Regions from separate parts of the Pseudomonas sp. GWSMS-1 genome, predicted to be linked through region 1. Evidence: riboswitches for the same ligand, from Rfam matches in the RefSeq annotation. Region 1 holds a riboswitch; the other holds the start of a gene.
What was found. Region 1 has a riboswitch for cobalamin ahead of cobW (cobalamin biosynthesis protein CobW). Riboswitches for the same ligand answer to the same signal wherever they lie in the genome.

Region 1 (7,500 bases):
ACCCTGCTGCTGCATGGTCTGGAGGATGTTCAGCGCCGCCGCCGGGGTGTCCAGGCCGACGCCGTTGCCGATGCGCCCGTCGCGGGTCGGATAGTTGGCCAGCACCAGGGCGATGCGTTTGTCGGCGTTGGCCTTGTCGGCCAGGGCGATCCAGTTGCGCGCCAGCTCAGCGACAAAATCCATCCCCGCTAAATGCGGCTGATAACACACCACATCGCTCTGGCTGCGCTCACTGCGCCAGGCCAGGCCTTTAAAGCTGATCGGCTGGGTGATCAGCCGGCCGTCCAGCTCGGGCAACACGACATGCATGGCCAGGTCACGCGAGCCCAGGCCCTGGGCGCTGGCGTGCCACTGCGCATGGTTATCCAGCGAGCAAATGGCCTGCAGCACCGGGATATCGCGGCGGAATGGCCGCGCACTCGGCGCTTCCGGGTTGGACAAGGCGAACGCGGTGGTGTTGATGATCAGCGCCGTGCCGGTGTCATCCAGCCAGGTTTCGACCTGGGCTAGGCAGGCGGCCTCCTTGAGGCTGGCCACGGCAATCGGCAGCGGATTCAGACCCTGAGCCTGCAAGCATTGGCAGAACACGTCGATAAAGCCGGTGTTTGCCGCCTGCACCTGGGTGCGATAAAACAGCAGCGCCACCACCGGCGCAGCGGCTTGCCAATTGACCTGCCAGTCGGCCAACACCGCGCTGGCCTGCTGCGGGTGATACAGGCCCACGCGCGGCAACGGCTGCGGCTCGACCCAGGCATAGTCTCGTTGCAACCACTGGCTAGCGGTGCAATTAAACAGCTGCCGAGCATTCTGCGCGCCGCCCTGACGGAGGAACTGCCAGAGCCGCTCGGCCTCAGCCTGCGGCACATTGCTCAGGCCCATCAGCTCGGGGTCAGGGTTGTCGCAGCCAGGCACCATAATCACCCGCGCACCGCGCTCGGCCAGCTCAACCAAACGCTCGATGCCGTAGCGCCAGTAACTGACGCCGCCGTGCACGGCAATCAGGATGACCTTGGCGTGTTGCAGCACCTGCTCGACATAAAGGTCCACCGAGGCGTGATTGCTCAGCTGCGCCGGACTGGCTAGGCGCAGGCTCGGGTAATCCTCGGGTAACTGCCGCGCCACCTCTGCCAGCAACGACAGCTGCGAATCGCCGGTGCAGAGAATCACCAGCTCGGCCGGGGTCTGGCCGAGGTCGGCGATGCTGTCGACCGGCACTTGGCTGCCAGGCTGGGTACGGATTAGGTGCATGGGGGCTTAGTTCGCCAGTGCCGCCTGCAATTCAGCGGTGATAGCGGCCTGATCAAGCTGCTGACCGATGACAATCAAGCGGCTGACCCGTGCTTCATCGGCCTGCCAGGCGCGGTCGAAGTGCTTGTCGAAACGCTGACCAACACCTTGCAGCAGCAAGCGCATCGGCTTGCCGGGAATCGCCGCGAAACCCTTGATGCGCAGAATGCCATGCTTGGCCACTGCGTCCTTCAATGCGCCCAGCAAACGCGCCTCCTCGGCCTCCGGTAGTTCCACGTGGAACGAGTCGAATTCGTCGTGATCGTGATCTTCATGCCCTTCTAGGTCATGGTGGGTTTTGCGGCCTTCAATGTGCAGCTCGGTTTCGCAGTTCAGGCCCAGCAGCACGTTCAGCGGCAGTTCACCGCCGTGGGCTGCGATGATTTTCACCGCTGGCGGCAACTCTTCCGCCACTTCGGCGCGCACCGCTGCCAGGGCGTCGGCGTCGAGCAGGTCGGCTTTATTAAGGATGACTAGGTCAGCACTTGCCAGTTGGTCGGCGAACAGCTCATGCAACGGCGATTCGTGGTCGAGGTTTGGGTCAAGCTTGCGCTGCTGATCAACCTGATCAGGGAAGGCAGCGAAGGTGCCGGCGGCCACAGCCGGGCTGTCGACCACAGTGATCACCGCATCAACGGTGCAGGCGTTACGGATTTCTGGCCAGTTGAAGGCCTGAACCAGCGGCTTGGGCAGGGCCAGACCGGAGGTTTCAATCAGGATATGGTCGAGGTCGCCACGGCGTGCCACCAACTCGCGCATCACCGGAAAAAACTCTTCCTGCACGGTGCAGCACAAACAGCCGTTGGCCAGCTCAAAGACGCGGCCGTTGGCTTCTTCTTCGCTGCAACCGATGGAGCACTGTTTGAGGATTTCGCCGTCGATGCCCAGCTCGCCGAACTCGTTGACGATCACAGCGATACGCCGACCGCCCGCGTTTTCCAGCATGTGGCGCAGCAAGGTGGTTTTACCGGCACCGAGAAAGCCGGTAACGATGGTGACGGGAAGTTTGCCGAGGGTTTGCATGGCGAGTCCTGCGTGACGTCGAAAGAAAGACGAGCAGGAGGCGGCACAGACATGACAGCCACGGGGCGTCAGCCAACACCACCGGATCACCCCGCCCGGTTGTCGAAAACGTGACGAGGCAGGTCTCCTGGCTCACGGTCTGCGCGCTGCGCGACCCTTCTACCTTCCCGCCCATGGCAGTGGTGTATTGAAGGGCTTTCGACCGTTCACAGTTGCGGGGGCAGCCAAGGCATTCACCTTGTTCCCTCTTAGCTTCGCGGCAGAGCCGCGAAGAACCTCGAACGCGGCAAGGCTACGCAGACCATGACGGCCGGTCAATCACGGTTGACCGGTAAGAGCCGCCATGATCAGCTACGCCGCCGCACAAACCGAGCGCCGTAGATCATGCCCAGCCCTGTCGATAACTGCCCCGCTGCTATTCAAGTGGTCGCCGGGCTCGGATGTCGCAGCGACTGCAGCCTGGAGGACTTATCCACATTGCTGCTCGACAGCCTGCAGGCGCATGGCCTGACTGTGGATAACTTGGCGGGGCTGGCGAGCATCACGCACAAGCGTGACGAGCCGGCCCTGCAGGCACTGGCCAAACGCCTCGGCCTGCAGCTGAGCTGTTTCAGCTCGGAAGAACTGCAGCCCTATCAGTTAGGTGTTCAAGGCTCGCCGATTACCCTGGCCGCCACCGGTAGTCCGGCAGTCGCCGAACCTTGCGCCCTGGCGCTGGCCGAACGCCTAGGCGACCAACCTGCCCGCCTGCTCGGCGGCAAAACCCGTAATGCCAGCGCCACCTGCGCGCTGGCGTCGATTGCAGCCAAGGATTTTTCATGACCGTCTACTTTATCGGTGCCGGCCCCGGCGACCCCGAGCTGATCACCGTCAAAGGCCAGCGCCTGTTACACAGCTGCCCGGTGATTCTCTACGCCGGCTCGCTGGTGCCGGCAGCGGTGTTGGAAGGCCATAGCGCTGAGCAGGTGGTGAACACCGCTGAACTGCATCTGGATGAAATTATCGAGCTGATTGCCCAGGCGCACAGCACAGGCCAGGACGTGGCCCGCGTGCATTCCGGCGACCCGTCGCTGTATGGCGCGATTGGCGAACAGATCCGCCACCTGCGTCGGCTGGAAATTCCCTTCCAGATCATTCCCGGCGTCACTGCCACCGCTGCTTGCGCCGCCCTGCTGGAAAGCGAACTGACCCTGCCCGAGGTGTCACAGACGCTGATTCTCACCCGCTATGCGAGCAAGTCGGAGATGCCGGCGGGCGAGCAGCTGAGTGATCTGGCGCACCACGGTGCGACCATGGCCATTCACCTCGGCGTGGTACACCTAAGTAAGATCGTTGACGAATTGCTGCCGCACTACGGAGCGGACTGTCCGATTGCGGTGGTGCACCGGGCCAGCTGGCCGGATCAGGATTGGGTCAGTGGCACGCTCGCCACCATCGAGGAGCAGGTGCGCGCCAAGGGCTTTCGCCGTACTGCACTGATCCTCGTCGGCCGCGTGCTGCACGCCGAACAGTTCGCCGACTCGGCGCTGTATAACGCCGAGCATCGTCATCTGTTCAGGTCGTCAGACGCTTGAGCATTACCAACCGGGCGACTTCAGCGGCGTAGCGCCCGCCGCGCGAGTGACAGCAGGTCATCCAGCGCCGGCACGCTGGCCAGCAACACCAACAGCAAGGCCAGCGGCACGGTGGCGATGTACCCCAGGTAGCTGAAACCCAGTGCGCCGATCACCCCACCAAGGAAGAAGTACAGCGCCAACAGGCTGAGCACCCGCAACCGCTGACGGTCGGCCATCACCCGGGCTATTTCAGGCCCGCGCGTGCGATTCCAATAGAACAGCTTGCCCAGCTCGATGCCGATATCAGTGATGATTCCGGTGATATGCGTGGTGCGGATTTCGGCGTTTGAAAGCTTGGTGATCAGCGCGTTCTGCAGGCCCATGATGAAACACAGCAGCATCACCGTCAGCGGTACAAACAGGCCGGTAATCTACGCCAGTGACGCACCCAAAAAGCCGAAACACAGCAGCAACAGGGCCTCCAGCAACAGCGGCAAGGCGTATTCGCTGTGCAGATGCCGCCGCCGTGAGTAATTGATCATCACCGTCGAGCACGCCGCGCCGAGCAGAAACGACAGCACCGCGCCGAGGCCACCCCAGACCAGCTCATACGCGCCCAAAGCGATGTTATCGGCCATGGCCGAGACAATGCCGGTCATGTGCGAAGTGTATTGCTGCACGGCAAGAAATCCACCGGCGTTGATCGCGCCGGCAACAAAGGCCAGGGTAAACCCCAGATGCCGGTTGGCAGCCGCACTGCGCGTGCGGCCGGTCAAACTTCTCGCATAGCGAATGGGCATTGGGTGACCCTGGTGGACAGCCTGTTAGAGATGAATCTCTGCGCCTTTGATGCCGAGTAGGCGTAACTCTTCGATCAGATCATTGAGGTCGGCGAAGGACTCCACCTGCTCCTGGTCATCAACCAGAAAGAAGCTGGTGCCCGCGCCTTTCTTCAACAGCACGATCCACTCCCGGGTATTGGCCGGGTTGACGATGATATGCGTATCAAAGACTACGCCCTGCGCCTGCTTATTTTTTATCTCTTCACGCTGCATCAACTCGCCCCTGCTTACTCAACCGTTACGCTCTTGGCCAGGTTACGCGGCTGGTCAACGTCAGTGCCCTTGAGCACGGCCACGTAGTAGGACAACAGTTGCAGCGGAATAGTGTAGAGAATCGGTGCTAGAGCGTCGTGGATGTGCGGCATGTTGACCACGTGGGTGCCTTCGCCATTGCTCATGCCCGCCTGCTCGTCGGCAAACACCAGCAGCTCACCGCCACGGGCGCGGACTTCCTGCAGGTTGGATTTGAGCTTTTCCAGAAGCTCGTTGTTCGGCGCCACGGTCACCACCGGCATGTCGCTGTCTACCAACGCCAACGGGCCATGCTTGAGCTCGCCAGCTGGGTAGGCTTCGGCGTGAATATAGGAGATTTCCTTGAGTTTGAGCGCGCCTTCCATTGCCACCGGGTACTGCGCGCCACGGCCGAGGAACAGTGCATGGTGCTTCTCAGCGAACAACTCGGACACCTTCTCCACCACACTGTCCATGGCCAAGGCTTCACCGAGGCGGGTCGGCAACCGGCGCAACTCTTCCACCAACTCGGCTTCCAGGGTTTTATCCAGGGTGCCGCGCACCTGGCCGAGGGATAGGGTCAGCAGCATCAGTGCGACCAACTGGGTGGTGAAGGCCTTGGTCGACGCCACGCCGATTTCCGGGCCGGCTTGGGTCAGCAGGGTCAGATCGGACTCACGCACCAGCGAGCTGATGCCGACGTTGCAGATTGCCAGGCTGGCGAGGTAGCCACCCTTGCCAGGTGAATGCTCTTTAGCATTACGCAGCGCGGCCAGGGTGTCGGCAGTTTCGCCAGACTGGGAAATGCTGACAAACAGGGTATCTGGCTGCACCACCACCTTGCGGTAACGGAATTCGCTGGCCACTTCGATTTGGCAGGGAATCCCGGCCAGACCTTCCAACCAATAACGAGCGACCATGCCGGCGTGGTAACTGGTGCCGCAGGCGACGATCTGTACATTGCGGACCTTGGCGAACAGCTCGGCGGCCTGGGGGCCGAACGCCTGCACCAATACATGATCAGTGCCCAGACGGCCTTCCAAGGTACGCTGCACGACCTTGGGCTGCTCGTGGATTTCCTTGAGCATAAAGTGACGGTACTCGCCTTTGTCGGCGGCTTCCGCACCCTCGTGGTATTGCACGCTCTCGCGCGTTACAGGCTCACCCGAGGCGTCCCAAATCTGTACGCTGTCGCGCTGAATTTCAGCGATGTCACCTTCCTCAAGGTACATAAAACGGTCGGTGACCTGACGCAGTGCCAGTTGGTCGGAGGCGAGGAAGTTCTCACCCAGGCCCAGACCAATCACCAACGGGCTGCCACTGCGAGCTGCGATAAGACGATCAGGCTGCTTGGCGCTGATAACCGCCAGGCCATAAGCGCCGTGCAGTTGCTTAACTGCCAGTTTTAGCGCGGCGGTCAAATCAGGCTGAGATTTGAGGGTGTGATCAAGCAGATGGACGATCACTTCGGTGTCGGTGTCGGAGCTGAACGTGTAACCGAGGCCCTTGAGCTGAGCACGCAGTTCTTCGTGGTTCTCGATAATGCCGTTGTGCACCACCGCCAGCTCACTGCCGGGCTCTTTACCAGAAAAGTGCGGGTGGGCATTACGCTCGCTTGGCGCACCGTGGGTGGCCCAACGGGTGTGGGCGATGCCCAGGCGACCAGCCAGCGGCTCCTGGCTTAATGCCGCCTCCAACTCACTGACCTTGCCGACACGGCGACTGCGGTGCAGTTCGCCCTGATCGTTGAGCAACGCCACACCGGCGCTGTCGTAGCCGCGGTATTCCAGGCGCTTGAGGCCTTCAACCAGCACGGCGGTGATATTACGTTCGGCGATTGCGCCTACGATGCCACACATAAACTTCTCCTTAAGCCTCGACGCTGGCGCAGATCAGCTTGATCCCACGCGCAGTCAATTGTTCACGGGCCTGGTTATCCAGGCGCTCGTCAGTGATCAGGGTATGGATGCCGCCCCAGGGCAGCTCCAGGTTGGGAATCTTGCGGCCGATCTTGTCGCTCTCGACCATCACCACCACTTCGCGGGCCACCTCCGCCATCACCCGGCTAAGCCCAAGCAACTCATTAAAGGTGGTGGTGCCACGGTTCAGATCGATGCCATCAGCACCAATAAACAGCTGATCGAAATCATAGGAACGCAGCACTTGCTCGGCCACTTGGCCCTGGAAGGATTCGGAATGCGGATCCCAGGTACCGCCGGTCATCAGCAGTATGGGCTCATGCTCCAGTTCGCTGATGGCACGGGCGACATTCAGCGAATTGGTCATCACCACCAAGCCGGGTTTATAGCCTAGCTGCGGGATCATTGCCGCCGTGGTGGTGCCGCTGTCGATGATGATTCGCGCATGCTCACGAATGCGCGCCACGCCAGCACGGGCGATGGCCTGTTTGTACTGCGAGATCGGCTGAACATCGCTGATCAGCTCCTGCGGCATGGGCACCGCACCACCGTAGCGACGCAACAGTAGGCCGCTCTTTTCCAGCGCCGCGAGGTCTTTGCGAATGGTTACTTCAGAGGTCGCGAAGGCTTTCGACAAGGCGT
Region 2 (7,500 bases), 2.2 Mb from region 1:
AAAGCCTTCGCCCATCACGTGGTAGCTGACTTCATCAGGAAAACGCCGGAAGAACGCTTCCTCGCCGGTGCTGGCTGCGCCCTTGATAAATTGCACCACACCCACTTTGATACCGTGGCCCAGCGCGCGCGCGACCATACCAAAGGCGCTGCTGCTCTTACCCTTGCCGTTACCGCTGTGCACCAGCAGCAGCCCATACTCGTCCTGGGACTGAGCGATTTTTTCATCGATCAGGGCTTTCTTTCGTTGCATCCGTGCACGGTGCCGCTCGTCACGTTCGATAGACTCAGTCATCACTTGGCTCCCAGGCTAAGGCGCTGGCCAAACAGCGCCAACGAAGCAATATAAAGCGCACTGCCCACCCCGACATAAAACGTCATGTTGGACAAAAAGCGCGGGTAGTATTCGACGATACGCGGCAGCCAGGCCGCCAGAGTCGGCTCAGGATAACGGCCGGAGAAGAAGTAAAAACCACCGCCGGAAATCAGGTAGCAGACAAAAGCGCTGACCGCGACAACCGCAGCCAACAGCAACAGGCTTTGCAAGGTGTCACGATGCCAGCCGGCATACAGTCGCCCGCCCAGCCACAGGCTGGCGTAAGCCGGCACCAGCAACCAGTATGCGGGCGACAGGCACCAGTCACTCACCGTACCGCTGGTCATCATAGAGAAGTCCAGGGCACTGGCCAGCACAAACAGGCCAGCAAAAACCCAGCGTGGTCGCAACAGCACGCCGGCCAGGAAAAACACCGCCCAGGAGGCGCTGGGCAGGTTGATGCTGGCGAAGTGACTGCCACGCGTCATGGCCAGCAGCAACGCCAGGACGATGCCCGTTAGTAGCTGAGCACGGGTTGAAAGAATGGGCATGGGTATCTCCTCAGAGCGCTTGGTAGCGCAGGGTCAGGTAAAAGGCGCGGCCAGGTTGTTCGTAGGTCTGCGCCGTTTCGTAGTCACGGTCGAAGAGGTTGCTGACCTTGGCCTGCAGACGCCATTCGCTGTCGATGTGGTACTCGCCACGCAGATCGACCAAGGCATAGCCGGGCAGGCGTGAATCTTCGGTGTTGCTGGCGTCGTTAAACCGCTGGCTGGCAGCGAACAACGTGGCACCGACGCCAAACGAGCCGATGCGGCGGTCGGCGTCGATATTGAAGGTGCGCTTGGCTCGCCGCGCCAACTGATGTCCATGGTTTTCCTGGCTACGGTCCTGCGGGTCGAGCAGCGTCAGGGTGGCTGCTAGGTCCCAATTCTCCAGCTGCGTACGCGCACTCGACTCGAGGCCGCGAATACGCGCGGATTCGACGTTCTGTGGGCGCATCGGCTTACTACCGGCCCAAACAATCAGGTCGTCGATCTGGTTTTCAAAAACGCTGAGACGCCATTCACCCCAGCCAGCATCGCCCTGCAGGCCGAGCTCGTAGTTTTCCGACTTTTCCGGTTTAAGGTCGGGGTTACCCGCGGTGGAACCGCTGTTCGGGGTATACAGGTCATTAAAGGTCGGCGCACGGAAGGCGGTACCGTAGGCAGCACTCAACGTCAGACTTTCGCTGAGCTCGTAGCTCCAGCCTAGGTTGCCAGTATCGTGCTCGCCGAACTGCTGGTTGTCGTCGCGGCGCAACCCGACGGACACGCCATGTCGACCGAAACGGCCCTGGTACTGAGTGTAATAACCGCGATTATCGCGGGAGTCCTCAGCATAGGTGTCGGATGTGTCGATACGGTCCTGCTGGTAATCAAAACCCAGGCTCAACAGTTGCTCGGGCGTCAGGCTAAAGTCGTTCTGCCAAGCAAAGGTGTCGCGCTCGGTGTCGAAGCGCGAGTAAAAACCTCCATCCCGGAAGTTGTCGGTGCGATCTTCGCTGTGACCGGCCTGCAAGGTCACATCCCAGGGCTCTAAGGGAGTGAAACGGGCACGCCCGCCAAGCACCTGTTGCTCTCCATCGGCATAGCTGAAGCGCCCGGTTTTGCCGGAGCTGCTGCGCAGGTCCTGGTCGCTGTGGATGCTCGATTGCAACCAACTGCCGTCCAGCTCCAGGCCGTTAACGAAGCGGTAGCCACCGCGCAATGAACCGGCCAGCTGGCGATAGCCATCGGCGTCTGGCTCGTAGGCACCTACGGCGCTAGGCCGGTAAGCGCGGGCATTAATCCCGTCGGTATCTTCGCTGCTCACGCCAAGGTCAAACCAACCATTCTGCGAACCACCGGCCAGGCCAGCATTAGCGCTGTGGCTGGAGCGCGTGCCGGTACCCAACGCCAGGTAAGGTTTGAGCCCCTGCTTTGCGCCGCGCCGGGTGAAAATTTGAATCACCCCGCCGAGCGCCTCGGAACCATACAGACTGGAACGCGGGCCGCGCACCACCTCAATGCGTTCGACCAGCGCTAATGGAATGTCCTGCAGGGCGGCAGCACCGGAGGTGGCGGAACCCACCTTAACCCCGTCAATCAGCACCAATAGCTGCTTTTCACTGGTGCCACGCAGGTACAACGAGGTGCTTTTGCCGCGGCCGCCATTGCTAACGATCTGCACACCGGCGAGGCCGCGCAGCATGTCCGGCACGCTCTGCGCCTGGCTGCGCTCGATATCTTCACGGGTAATCACACTGCTCGACGCCACCGAGACCAACGGCGTAGCCGTACGCGTGGCGGTGACCACCTGCTGAGCGAGGTTGAGGGGTTCTGCTTGTGCCGTTAAAAAAGGACTACAGCCCAGCCATAAAAGAACGGCCGGACGTTTATAAAAGGTGCGAAACAATGCCTGATTCTCCATCGCGCCGCCCGCGCGATACTGCTGAATAAAACATTGGGAGAACAGCATAGGCAGATAGAGCAGCAATACAGCCACATCAGCCCGGCAACGCCCTCCGCAATGCCGTGGATGCAGCAGGCCGGTCTCCGGGCTTACGAGTGGAACCTTGAGGTTCCCGGATCGCGCCTTCCCATGCCGGTGGGCACAGTGGCTAGTGGCGATCTTTGACTCGTTTACCGTTGCGGGGGCAGCGCCGAAATAGTTGCGTGGTTAACACGTAACGCACCGGCTTCCCTGTTTCACCCTTTGAACGCTATGCGTTTGGGGCACCTGTTGCAGGCGCGCAGGGTAGAGACTTGCATACAGAGCGTCAACGCATAACGCCGCGCATAGCGCCGACGCCTCACGTGCCACTCAATGCCGCGGCATAAAACCCGCCGGCTTGCTCGCCAACCACTCAACAAAGGTACGCAAGCGCTCATCACTGAGCAGGCTGTCACGATTGTTGTAGGTCAGCGCCAGCTCTTTTTCGCTGAACAGCCGATGGATCTGGTTGTGACAGGCACGGCACACCCAGAGCGTGGCGCTGATGCGCTCACTTTTGCCGAAGCGTTTTTGCACGTAAACCTTGTTGTGCAGTGCCTTGGGGATCAAGTGATGGCGCGTCAGCAGCGCAGCGCGGGCGCAAAGTTCACAGGCGTCAGGTTGTTCGGGCAGGCGAATCGGTTCGGGCATACAAGCAACGCCGGCTCAGCGTTTACGGCACAGGCTCAGGCCATCGCCGAGCGGTAGCAGGGACAGGTCGATGCGCGGGTCATCACGCAGCGCCAAGTTGAGCGCCTGAATCGCTCGGGTGTCAGCGCCCTCGGGGCTCTGTTCAAGCACCCGGCCACTCCACAAGGTGTTGTCGAACAGAATCAGCCCACCCTGACGTACCAGACGCAGGGCGTGCTCCAAATAAGCCGGATAGTTGGCTTTGTCGGCGTCGATAAACAGCAGATCAATACGCCCTGTCAGCCCTTCAGCTGCAAGCGCTTCCAGGGTTTGCAGCGCCGGCGCTAGCCGCAGCTCAATACGCTCAGCGAGGCCCGCCTCAGCCCAGTAACGTTTGGCCGTGGCGTTGTAGCCGCCGGGAATGTCGCAACAAATCAAGTGGCCATCGCTCGGCATGGCCTGGGCCATACAGATAGCGCTGTAACCGGTGAAGGTGCCGACTTCGACAATCCGCCGCGCGCCGATCAGCTGTACCAACAAGGCCATGAACTGGCCCTGCTCGGGGGCGATTTGCCAGCGTGAATGAGTCAGCAGAGCGGTTTCTTCGCGCAGACGCTTGAGCAGTGGCGTCTCGCGCAGCGATACATCCAGCAGGTACTGATAGAGATCAGCATCGAGATTAAGCGTTTGAGTGGTCATAAAAGCCCCTCTACAAATACCCAGGGCTGGGCCTCAGGGGTTACCCGCCAGCTCCGGGGTGAACACACGCTTGGCATTCAAGTAAGTACGCTGCCAATACGTATTGCTCAGGCTGTCCAGGCGCACAGTGCCGCCGCTGGAGGGCGCATGCACGAAGCGGCCATTGCCGACATAAATACCCGCATGGCTGACCTGGCTGCCGCCACTGGTGGCAAAAAACACCAGATCACCGCTTTGCAGCGCATCGCGCCCAATGCCTGGGGCGCGCATGCTGATCAGCTCACGGGTAGTGCGCGGCAGCTTGATGCCTGCGGCATCACGGTAAACAAAGCCGATCAAGCCGCTGCAGTCGAAGCCGCCTTCGGGGGTATTACCGCCATAGCGATAGGGCGTGCCTACCAAGCCCAGCGCACGAAATAGCACATCATCAGCATTGCCGTTAAAGCTGCTGATGGGCTGATAAACAGTGGGTTGCGGGGTTGGCGCGGGCGCTTGACTCGCGCAGGCGCTAAGCAGCGCGGCCAACACAATCAAGCTGATACGGGAGAATGCGGTCATGGACAAGGCGATCCTGAGCCGGGATGCGCCCTACTCTGCCGGCTTGCACATGCGAGTGCAAGCTTTAGCTTTGCTTGGCAGGTTGTTGAAATCTATCGAGATACGTCAGAGAGGATAACGGGCTACAGCGACCTTAACGTTACGGCCGCTGCACGCCGCACTCAAGGGTTACGTACGAGCGACTCGGTTGGCGCCAGCGCCAAGGCCCGCTTGGCCTCGATAAAGGTGCGCTTCCAGTAGCGATCATCCAGGCTATCGACCCGCACACCGCCGCTGCGACTGCTGGAAGAATGGATGAATTGATCATCACCCATGTAGATGCCGGCATGGCTGACGCGACCACGGCCGTTGGTGCTAAAGAACAGCAGATCGCCCGGCTTAAGGTCATCACGCTCCACCAATGGTGCGTCGATATTGATCATATCGCGGGTCGAGCGCGGCAACTTCAGGCCGGCCTCTTCTTTAAACAGGTAACCGATAAAACCGCTGCAATCGAAGCCGGAACTTACCGAGCCGCCACCAAAGCGATAGCGCGTACCTACCAGTGACAGACCGTGGGACAGAATGCCGTCAGCCAGTTGCGGGAGTTTGTATGCCTTTTCTTCGGTGAAATCGCCAAGGGCGGCTTCTTTGGCTTGCTCATCAAACTCGGCAAGGTCTGTCGAGGAGAACACTGAAGATTGAGTGGTCAGCTCCGGTTGCGGAGCATGGTTGGCGCAGGCGGCCAGGACCAGGGAGAGTGCAATAGGCACGAGGGGTGCGAGGCGTTGGAGCATGGGCACGACCGTGTCGGTGGATTTCATAAGAGCGCGACTATGCCCTCTATGACATGCATTTGCAAATTCTATGGCTCTAAATGTGACTCAGTAGTTCTGGCAAAACATCTAAAGCGCGCCCTTGCAAATGGACATCCACCCTATTGCTCAGGTCGCTGCGCTGCGGATTGATATCGGCGGTGAATCCCCCTGCTTGCCGGGTGCGCAGCAACGGCTCGACGATGTAGGGAAAGCTGGCGCTGGTGCCGACGCTGATAACGACATCAAAGCCCTTGCCTAACTCGGCATACAGCGAAGCGATGGCCTGCTCCGGCAGCATTTCTCCAAATAGCACCACGGGCGGGCGCAGTATGCCGGCGCATTGCCGGCATTTGGGTGGCAGCGGCCGCTGCAAATGCGCGGCCAGTTCGGCATCCACAGCGCCACAAGACTGGCAATATAAGGGTGCCAGCTCGCCATGAATCTCGATTACCCGCTCCATCGGGCTGCCTGCCGCACGGTGATAGCCATCAATGTTCTGCGTTAGCAGCCAGCAATGCGGTTTTCTGCGCTGCAGTTCAGCAATCGCGTAATGCCCAGCATTAGCCTGAGCGCCCAGGCAGGCCTTGCCCAGCTCCGCCAGGTACTTCCAGCACAGCGCCGGGTCGCGTTGCAGCATCGGCCCCGAGAGCGCCGTTTCAATCGGCAAGCCCTCAGCAGTCTGGCCGTTATACAGCCCACCCACCCCTCGGTAAGTCGGCAACCCGGAGTCGGCCGACAAGCCAGCGCCGGTAATCAGCAAGATCCGCTCGGCCTGCTTGAGTTGCTCGGCGACGCGCTTGATGGCTTGTTCCATTAGAAGCTCCAACTTCAATGATTGACGGTATAAGCCAGCATCATCGACAGCTGACATAAGGGGCGCCCGCTCTGCTCATGCCACTCATTAAACGCCGCCTGAACCGCTGCGCGCTCTTTCAAGCTGGTCGGCAGCTTATCGACGATCTTCTGTGCCTTTAATGCCGCGACCAAATCATCGCTGGGCACAAAGGTATCTTTGCCGACCATGCGCAGAAAGCGCGGCGCCGACAACCCGCCAAGCTGACTGCCGTGCTTGGCCAAGTACTTCCACAGCCCGACGATATCGCTGACCGGCCAATCGGCGATCAATGCGCCGAAACTGCCCTTTTCCTGGCGCACATCAAGAATAAACTGGGCATTGCGCGGCACGCTTTTGAGCTTGCCCAAGTGCCGGATGATGCGCGCATCCTGCATCAGGTTTTCCAGGCGCTCAGCGCCCATCAGCACCACTTTCTCCGGGTCGAAACCGAAGAACACCTGTTCAAACGCCGGCCACTTGGCATCCACCAGGCTGTGCTTGAGGCCGGCACGGAAGACCCGCAGGCTCAGCGTCGACAGGTAGCGGTCATCACTGATCGCGCGTAACTGGGCCGCGCTGCGCGGTTGCGGCAGCATCGATTCCAACGCCGCCACCGAGCCAAAGCGGTTCAAACAGTATTCATGCAGCCATTTGTAATCGCGCATCGGGCAGTCCTTAAGCCGGGAAACCGCTAAATCAGAGGTTCATCACATCGAGAAAACGCGGCGTCGCGCTGTCGTCGATTTTCAGGCTCTTGAAGTCGAACAGGTTACGGTCGGCTAATTGCGAGGGCACCACGTTCTGCAGGGCACGGAACATGATCTCGGTGCGCCCCGGCGACTTACGCTCCCAGTCCTGCAGCATTTCTTTAACCACCTGACGCTGCAGGTTTTCCTGGGAGCCACAGAGGTTGCACGGAATGATTGGGAATTCCTTGAGCTGGCTGTAAGCCTCGATATCCGCCTCATTACAGTAAGCCAGCGGACGAATCACCACGTTACGGCCATCATCGGCGCGCAACTTGGGCGGCATGGCCTTGAGGGTGCCGCCGTAGAACATATTGAGGAAGAAGGTTTCCAGGATGTCGTCGCGGTGATGACCCAGGGCCATCTTGGTCGCACCGATCTCATCGGCAAAGGTGTACAGCGTGCCGCG

Region 2: another riboswitch for cobalamin. It lies ahead of btuB (TonB-dependent vitamin B12 receptor); the one in region 1 lies ahead of cobW (cobalamin biosynthesis protein CobW).

The regions. Positions count from the first base shown of each region.
Region 1 covers NZ_JBMHHV010000005.1:3,900,323-3,907,822, forward strand. Annotated here, with positions in the region: gene cobN (cobaltochelatase subunit CobN) at 1-1,248, opposite strand, end outside; gene cobW (cobalamin biosynthesis protein CobW) at 1,255-2,310, opposite strand; cobalamin riboswitch at 2,411-2,605, opposite strand; gene ACEPAJ_RS21800 (cobalamin biosynthesis protein) at 2,695-3,132, shown strand; gene cobM (precorrin-4 C(11)-methyltransferase) at 3,129-3,884, shown strand; partial or broken gene ACEPAJ_RS21810 (YoaK family protein) at 3,938-4,666, opposite strand; gene ACEPAJ_RS21815 (hypothetical protein) at 4,691-4,921, opposite strand; gene glmS (glutamine--fructose-6-phosphate transaminase (isomerizing)) at 4,936-6,798, opposite strand; gene ACEPAJ_RS21825 (DeoR/GlpR family DNA-binding transcription regulator) at 6,809-7,500, opposite strand, start outside.
Region 2 covers NZ_JBMHHV010000005.1:1,672,274-1,679,773, forward strand. Annotated here, with positions in the region: gene cobO (cob(I)yrinic acid a,c-diamide adenosyltransferase) at 1-294, opposite strand, end outside; gene ACEPAJ_RS11290 (hypothetical protein) at 294-866, opposite strand; gene btuB (TonB-dependent vitamin B12 receptor) at 877-2,763, opposite strand; cobalamin riboswitch at 2,863-3,091, opposite strand; gene ACEPAJ_RS11300 (hypothetical protein) at 3,157-3,477, opposite strand; gene ACEPAJ_RS11305 (O-methyltransferase) at 3,493-4,155, opposite strand; gene ACEPAJ_RS11310 (C40 family peptidase) at 4,189-4,713, opposite strand; gene ACEPAJ_RS11315 (C40 family peptidase) at 4,875-5,489, opposite strand; gene ACEPAJ_RS11320 (NAD-dependent deacylase) at 5,566-6,324, opposite strand; gene ACEPAJ_RS11325 (DNA-3-methyladenine glycosylase I) at 6,339-7,010, opposite strand; gene ttcA (tRNA 2-thiocytidine(32) synthetase TtcA) at 7,042-7,500, opposite strand, start outside.